Natranaerobius thermophilus JW/NM-WN-LF: one gene and its partner. The protein of the gene in region 1 binds, or shares a complex with, the protein of each later gene. Links are inferred from orthologs where the notes say so. Each region holds a gene or a part of one and is shown on either strand. Other genes may lie near its edges. The genes, in order: uvrA and mfd.

Evidence for each region.
Region 2: the proteins of uvrA (region 1) and mfd are in contact, whole or in part, in a crystal structure (PDB 4DFC), measured with the Escherichia coli proteins. The link is inferred for Natranaerobius thermophilus JW/NM-WN-LF from one-to-one orthologs.

What each region holds. Positions count from the first base shown.
Region 1 is NC_010718.1:2,148,583-2,152,309, reverse strand. The notes cover bases 1-3,404. They hold uvrA (excinuclease ABC subunit UvrA), read left to right. Parts: upstream 1-369; coding sequence 370-3,204; downstream 3,205-3,404. Other genes in these bases: uvrC (excinuclease ABC subunit UvrC), read left to right, coding at 3,323-3,404; uvrB (excinuclease ABC subunit UvrB), read left to right, coding at 1-268. Outside these bases: more of uvrC, read left to right, coding at 3,405-3,727. UniProt on the Escherichia coli protein: The UvrABC repair system catalyzes the recognition and processing of DNA lesions. UvrA is an ATPase and a DNA-binding protein. A damage recognition complex composed of 2 UvrA and 2 UvrB subunits scans DNA for abnormalities.
Region 2 is NC_010718.1:80,517-84,947, forward strand. Bases 258-4,365 are described here. They hold mfd (transcription-repair coupling factor), read left to right. Parts: upstream 258-574; coding sequence 575-4,165; downstream 4,166-4,365. Other genes in these bases: NTHER_RS00380 (hypothetical protein), read left to right, coding at 258-437; spoVT (stage V sporulation protein T), read left to right, coding at 4,268-4,365. Outside these bases: more of NTHER_RS00380, read left to right, coding at 30-257; more of spoVT, read left to right, coding at 4,366-4,431. UniProt on the Escherichia coli protein: Couples transcription and DNA repair by recognizing RNA polymerase (RNAP) stalled at DNA lesions. Mediates ATP-dependent release of RNAP and its truncated transcript from the DNA, and recruitment of nucleotide excision repair machinery to the damaged site.

The DNA of each region.
Region 1 (3,727 bases):
AGAAAAGCAGATTGAATTTAATGCGCGCCATAATATCACACCACAAACTGTTCAAAAGAAAGTACATGATGTAATTGAAGCTACTAGATCTGCAGAGGACGAAACTGAAGCTGCTACACCAGAAAACATTCAAGAAATGAGTGCCAAAGAACGTAAAGAGTTAATCGCTAAATTACAGGAAGAAATGAAACAGGCAGCGAAGGAATTAGAATTTGAAAAAGCAGCGGAATTAAGAGATTTAATCATGGAGTTAAAAACTGCTCAATAGTTTAGTTGGGTCCGATCCGTAGACAGACCTTCTTTCATCCATCGATGTTAATCAATGAAAATTCTTTTAATTAACTATTTTTATTAGAGGAGTGTTGTCCCATGCAGGACAAATTAGTAATAAAAGGTGCACGTGAGCACAATTTAAAAAATGTAGATTTGGAAATTCCACGAAATAAATTTGTAGTTATGACAGGTTTAAGCGGTTCGGGGAAGAGTTCTTTGGCTTTTGATACTATATATGCCGAAGGTCAGCGACGATATGTGGAATCTTTAAGCGCTTACGCTCGACAGTTTTTAGGACAAATGGACAAACCGGATGTTGATTATTTAGAAGGACTTAGCCCGGCTATTTCAATAGATCAAAAAACAACCAGCCAAAACCCAAGATCGACAGTGGGAACGGTAACAGAGATTTATGATTATCTCAGATTGCTTTATGCTAGAGTAGGGCGTCCACACTGTCCTAACTGCCATAAACCAATTACCCAGCAAACTGTAGATCAGATGGTGGACCAAATCATTACTCTTCCCGAAGGGACAAAATTCCAGATATTGGCTCCTATAGTTAGAGGGAGGAAAGGTCAACACGAAAAAGTTTTGGAAGATGCTCGCAAAAGCGGATATGTTAGAGCAAGAATTGATGGAGACATTAAATTACTATCAGAAGAAATAAATCTTGAAAAAAATAAGCAGCATACAATTGAAATAGTGATTGACCGTTTAAAAATGAAATCAGGTATTCAAAATAGATTGGCCGACTCTTTAGAGAGTGCTTTAAGCATTGCCGATGGTCTTGTTAATATCCATGTTTTAGATGAAGAACGCGAACTATTATTTAGCCAAAAATATGCTTGTATTGAATGCGGTTTTAGTTTCCCAGAGTTAGCTCCTAGGATGTTCAGTTTTAACAGTCCTTACGGTGCTTGTACTCATTGTGATGGTCTTGGTGAAAAGAGAGAATTTGATATAGATTTGATAGTGCCTGATAAAAGCATGTCAATAAATGAAGGTGCAATTTTGCCTTGGAGTAAAAATAAAGATGGGTATTTCTTTAATTTGTTGACGGCCGTCTGCCAAAGTTTTGGGATTGATATGGATACTCCTTTTGAAGAGTTATCTAAAGAAGAACAGAATCTTCTCTTGTACGGTTCAGGAGACGAGAAGTTTTCATTTAGTTTTAGAACAGGTCGTGGTCGTTGGTATGAAGGAAGCAGAGTTTTTGAAGGTATTATACCGAATTTATCTCGCCATTATAAGAGTACAAATTCAGATAGATTTAGGGAAGAAATAGAATCTTATATGGCTTCGATTCCTTGTAGTCACTGTAACGGTAAAAGGTTGAGGTCCGAGAGTCTAGCCGTTAAAGTTGGAGACATGAATATTGGTCAGGTTACGGAAATGACCGTCAAAGAAGCTTTAGACTTTTTTACCAATATTGAATTAACTGATAAAGAATGGAAAATTGCCCGCCTAATTCTTAAAGAGATAAATGAACGGCTAAAATTTCTTAAAGACGTGGGGCTTGAATACTTGACCCTGGAAAGGTCTGCTGGAACTTTAAGTGGTGGGGAAGCTCAACGGATAAGATTGGCAACTCAGATTGGCTCAAGTTTAACCGGAGTTTTGTATATCCTTGATGAGCCTAGTATTGGCCTACATCAGAGGGATAATGAACGTTTGATAAGGACTTTAGAGAATCTAAGAGATATTGGAAACACTTTGATTGTAGTAGAGCATGATGAGACTACCATTAGAAGAGCAGATCATTTGGTAGATATTGGCCCTGGGGCAGGTCGTGATGGTGGACATGTAGTAGCTCAGGGAACAATAGATGATATTTGTGACCAAAAAGACTCAATCACAGGTAAATTTTTACAAGGTGAAGAAGTGATCCCGACACCACAAAAGAGAAGGAGCTCAAACGGTAAGTCAATTGATATTAAGGGAGCGGCAGCCCATAATCTGGATAATGTTGATGTAGAAATCCCCATGGGAATACTTAATTGTGTAACTGGAGTTTCCGGTTCGGGAAAAAGTACTTTGATTCATGAAGTCCTGTATAAAGGTTTGGCTGCCAAACTTCACAAAGCAAGAAAGAAACCAGGGTATTTTAAAGAAATAAAAGGAATAGAAAATCTGGACAAGGTGATAGAGATTGACCAATCTCCTATTGGCAGAACTCCTCGCTCTAATCCGGCTACTTACACAGGTGTTTTTGATCATATCAGGGAAATCTTTAGCGAAACTCCTGAAGCCCGGATGAGAGGTTATAAACCTGGTAGATTTAGTTTTAATGTGAGAGGTGGAAGATGTGAAGCTTGTAAGGGAGACGGGATTATAAAAATAGAGATGCACTTTTTACCCGATGTTTATGTTCCCTGTGAAGTCTGTCAAGGTAAAAGATATAATAGAGAGACTCTTGAGGTCAGATATAAAGGTAAGACTATTGCTGACGTTTTAGACATGGATGTCAATACAGCCCTTGAGTTCTTTGCTTCTATACCCAAGATAAGAAGAAAATTACAGACAGTTGCAGATGTGGGTTTGGGCTATATCAAACTGGGGCAACCAGCTACCACGCTTTCTGGTGGAGAAGCACAGCGTGTGAAATTGGCTTCTGAACTTAGCCGTAGAAGCAATGGACGTACCCTATACATCTTGGATGAACCAACTACAGGCCTTCATATGGCCGATGTTAAAAAATTGTTGGGAGTTTTACAAAGACTTGTGAATAATGGAGATACGGTAATTGTAATAGAGCATGATCTGGATGTGATTAAAACTGCAGATCATATTATCGATTTAGGTCCTGAAGGTGGTTCAGAAGGAGGGCGTATAATTGCCCAGGGCACCCCTGAGGAAGTTTCTCAAAATGAAAAATCCTATACCGGACAGTTTTTAGAAGAGATTCTTAAAAAGCGGGAATCGGCTTAGCCTTTGGGCAGCCTTCCCGCTTTTTTAAATACGGTTAAACCAATAACAGTGTTATGATATAATATAACTTTAAGAATATATTTTAAATCCAATATAATAGCTGTAGGGGGAAGTAACAGTGACCAGAGAAGACTTACAAGAAAAACTAGCAAATCTACCGGAAAAACCTGGCGTATACTTAATGAAAAGCAAGCAAGGTCGCGTGATATACGTGGGAAAAGCAATTAATCTAAAAAACAGAGTCCGTTCATATTTTAATTCCGGTAATAAAGCTGTCAAAGTACAGGTGATGACCCCTAAGATTTCTGATATAGAAACCATTGTTACTGATTCCGAGTTAGAAGCGCTAATATTGGAAAATAATTTAATTAAAAAGTATCGCCCTAAATATAACGTGAGCTTAAGGGATGATAAAAATTATCCTTACCTAAAAATAACTACAGAAGAAGATTACCCGCGCTTGATCATTGCCAGGCGAATGGGTAAACATGGTCGTTATTTTGGACCTTATCCCAATGCGGGA
Region 2 (4,431 bases), 2.1 Mb from region 1 along the record:
AATTAATAATACACTTTAGGGGTGTTTCTTTGGATTTATTATTTACAATAATTATCGCATTAATAATTATATATCTGTATAATTGGGGGATTTTTTTAATCAATTATCGAACTTATAATATAAAAGCATTAATAAACTATTTATCACCTATAGTCGAAGAATTTATTAAAACTATCCTTGGTTTTGTTATAGCAAATACGATTATTGGTGTTCATGTAGGCATTGGGATAGCAGAAGGTTTAAAAGATTTGTATGTCGATAGAAGCTGGGGAGCTTGCATGGCTTCTATTATTGGTCATTCTTTTTTTGGGAGTGTGACCTTGGGGATCTATAGATTGACTGGATATTTGATTTTAGGTATTATCTTAGGCGCTGTAGTACATATAGGATGGAATTCCTTGATTTTAAGTATTAACCAGGAAAAGACTTTAAAATAGTTGACATATGGAAAAGTTAAGCATATAATTTCCTAGAAATCAATTCAATCCTTAAAAATATCTAAATATTATCTTAAGTTATCAAAGTTATCAACAAAGCTTATTATATAAATCCGTAAATTAGCGGGGGGACAGATATGAGCTATTTGGTTGACATAATTCCTTATGAAAATAGTTTACAAAATATTATTGAAGATTTTTCTCCTAGGCGTAAGCGGAGTACTAAGCAGATGGTATCAGGTATTAGCGGAAGTGAATTTCCATTAATACTGGCAGGATTGTTTAGAGCTTATGGCCGGCCAATCACTCTAATAACATATGATAATTACAGAGCGGAAAGCTTATATTCAGATTTAGTTACACTGTTGGACAAAGAACAAGTTTATATCTATCCGGAGCATCAAGTATATCCTTTTGAACTAGCCTGGCAAAGTAGAGATGTAAATAACGAAAGAGCCCAGGTCCTACAAGCTATGTTAAGTAAAAAATCTGCTGTTTATATATTTTCATTGAAGTCTGCTAAAGAAAAGCTATCTCCCGCTCAAGTTGTAAAACAGACATTTCTTAACCTTGAAGTTGGGAATGAAAAGCTTTCTCCAACTATGATTGCAGAAAAACTTACAGGATTAGGTTATGAAAATACTTCTATGGTTGAACAAAAGGGGCAGTTTAGTCATAGAGGAGGCATCATTGATGTTTTCCCTGTGGCAAGCGAACTACCTGTCCGAATAGAGTTTTTTGATGACGAGATAGAGTCAATTAGAGCTTTTGACCTAGCAACTCAACGATCTTTAAAAGAGTATAATAGCCTGGTAGTTGGACCAGGAAGTCAGCTTGTAATAGGAGATAATACTAATTTATCTCAGGCATTGAATCAACTGACTCGTGAATTTGAGCTACAAAAAGGTAAATTAATGAAAGATGGAATTACTGATCGATCCGAGGAATTAGAAGAGAGGATCAACAGGGATTTAAGTTCCTTAGAAAACGGGATCTCATTACCTCATTTTCATAGATATTTATCTTATTTTTACCCAAAAAATTATGGTACGATAATAGATTTTTTACCAACAAACTCTTTGTTTTGGGTTGATGAGCCTAATAGGATTAAAGAAAGTGACGAGTTTTATAATAATGAAATAACAGAATTAGCGGAATCTCTAATTGAAGAAGGTAAAATTCTTCCTGGAGAAAGTAATTTATTTTATTCTATTGAAGATGTGTTGTCAGGAAACCCCTTTGATACAATTTATTCTGCTAATTTTTTACGCCAGAATCCATTTGAAAATGTGTCCCAGGCTACTAATATGTCAGTTAAGTCAATGAATCAGTTTTATGGTCAGTGGGATTTTTTTCTAAAAGAAATGAAACAGTGGATGAATAACAATTATCGCATCATCTTGTTTTCACCTACCCCGGAAAGTGCTAGAACATTATATGAAAATTTAAAGAAGGAAGAAATCGGTGCGACTATTGTGGAGAAGGGTAATACTAAAACAGAAAATCAAGTTGTTATTGCTGTAGGAGATTTAAAAAGTGGTTTTATATTACAGGAAAGTAAATTAGCGGTAATTACTTATGGAGATTTATGGGGACATCAAAAGAAGAAAATACGTAGCAGAAAACGTGATAAGTCAGAAGATAAAGCAGTGAAAGTATCTGATTATCGTGAACTTCAAGTTGAAGATTATGTAGTTCATGAAAAACATGGAATCGGCAAGTATATGGGAATAAAAACGTTAGAAGTCGGTGGCTTGTATAAAGACTATCTCCATATCAAATATGCCGGGAATGACAGCCTGTATGTTCCCACAGAACAAATTGATGAGATTCAAAAATATGTTGGTAAGGAAGGAAAACCTCCTAAGCTTTATTCTCTAGGAAGTAGTGAATGGCAAAAAGTAAAACAAAGAGTAAAATCTTCAGTCAAAGAGTTGGCAGAGGATTTATTAAAATTATATGCCGAACGAAGTTCGCGTAAGGGATACGCATTTAGCCAGGACACACCATGGCAAAAAGAGTTTGAAGATTATTTCCCTTATGAGCTAACTCCGGACCAAAAAAAGGCCATTTCTGAGATCAAGGAGGATTTAGAATCTGAACAACCTATGGACAGATTATTATGTGGGGATGTAGGGTACGGGAAAACAGAAGTAGCAATGAGAGCAGCCTTCAAAGCTGTCATGGAGGGGAAACAAGTCTGTGTCTTAGTACCAACAACCATTTTAGCACAACAACATTTCCAAACTTTTAAAGAGAGGTTTGCACCATATCCTGTTGATATTCGTGTTATAAGCCGTTTTAGTAGTCAAAAGGATGAGAAACTAGTTAAAGAAGAAATGAAAGAAGGCAATGCTGAGATTATCATTGGAACACATAAACTGTTAAATAAATCAGTCAAATTTAGAGACTTAGGTTTATTAATAATAGACGAAGAACAGCGATTTGGAGTTCAACATAAAGAAAAAATTAAAATGCTTAAAAAGAATTTAGATGTGTTGACTATGACAGCTACGCCAATTCCAAGAACTTTGCATATGTCTTTAGTTGGAGTTAGAGATTTAAGTGTGATTGAAACTCCTCCGGAAGGACGCTTTCCTGTACAAACTTATGTTATGGAACATTCTCCTCAATTAATTAGAGAAGCCGTTAACAGGGAAATTAGCCGAGAAGGCCAGGTTTATGTTGTTCATAACAGAGTGAAGGGTATAAATAAAGTAGCAAAGGAAGTAGCTGATTGGGTGCCTGATGCCAAAGTAGGTGTTGCTCATGGTCAGATGCCCGAAAAACAATTGGAACGAGTTATGTTAGACTTTTACGAAGGTAAATATGATGTACTAGTGTCTACTTCCATAGTAGAAGCTGGATTAGACATTCAAAATGTTAATACAATCATAATTTATAATGCAGATCGTATGGGCTTAAGCCAGCCATACCAGTTAAGGGGCCGAGTAGGAAGAAGTAATCGAATGGCATATGCATATTTAACTTATCAGAAAGATAAAGTATTAACACAAGAAGCAGAAAAACGCTTAAAAGCAATCAAAGAGTTTACAGAACTGGGGTCTGGTTTTAAGCTCGCTTTACGTGACTTAGAAATTCGGGGAGCAGGCAATATACTAGGGCCAGAACAACATGGACATATTATGGCCGTAGGTTTTGATATGTACACAAAAATGCTGAAAGATGCTATTAAAGAAATTTCTCAGGAAAGTCAAACTCAAGAAGAAACCACCAAGATTCAAGATGACAAAACTGAAGTTGAAAAACCAGAAGAAGTAAAAGTGGAGTTGAATATTAATGCTTATTTACCAACAACTTATATTTCTGATCATGAACAAAAGATAACTATTTACAAAAAAGCAAGAAGTATTAACTCCTATAGTGAAGCTAATGACTTGGAAACGGAGTTAAAAGACCGATTTGGTTCATTACCTCAAGAAGTTAAAAACTTGCTAGATATTACTCGCCTGAAAGTTCTTGCCCGGGAAACAGGTATCATTTCTATTACCAGGCAAGGCTATTGGGTACACTTGGACTTAGATCCTCGTCAGAAAATTAGTGGGGAAAATTTAATAAAATTAACTACAAAATTCCCTGGGAAAATCACAGTTTCTTCTCAAACAGATGGATTAACCTTAAAAGTAAACGTTAAAAACTTAAAAGATTCGGGTTTAATGGACATGATCAATAAAGTTGCCGAATCTTTGCTAGAGTTGGTAGCGTAACTGAAACTGAGGATGATTTTGTCTTTCTTGTATAAAAAGCACCAGCTAAATAAATACTAATTGTTGCAACCAATAATGTACCCCAATAAAGGAGGTAAAACTGTGAAGGCAACCGGCATTGTTCGCAGAATAGATGATCTGGGCAGGGTAGTTATACCAAAAGAAATCAGAAGGACTTTGAGAATAAGAGAAGGTGATCCCCTGGAGATTTTCGTTGACCGAGAAGGGGAAGTGATATTAAAAAAATATTCTCCAATAGGTGAATT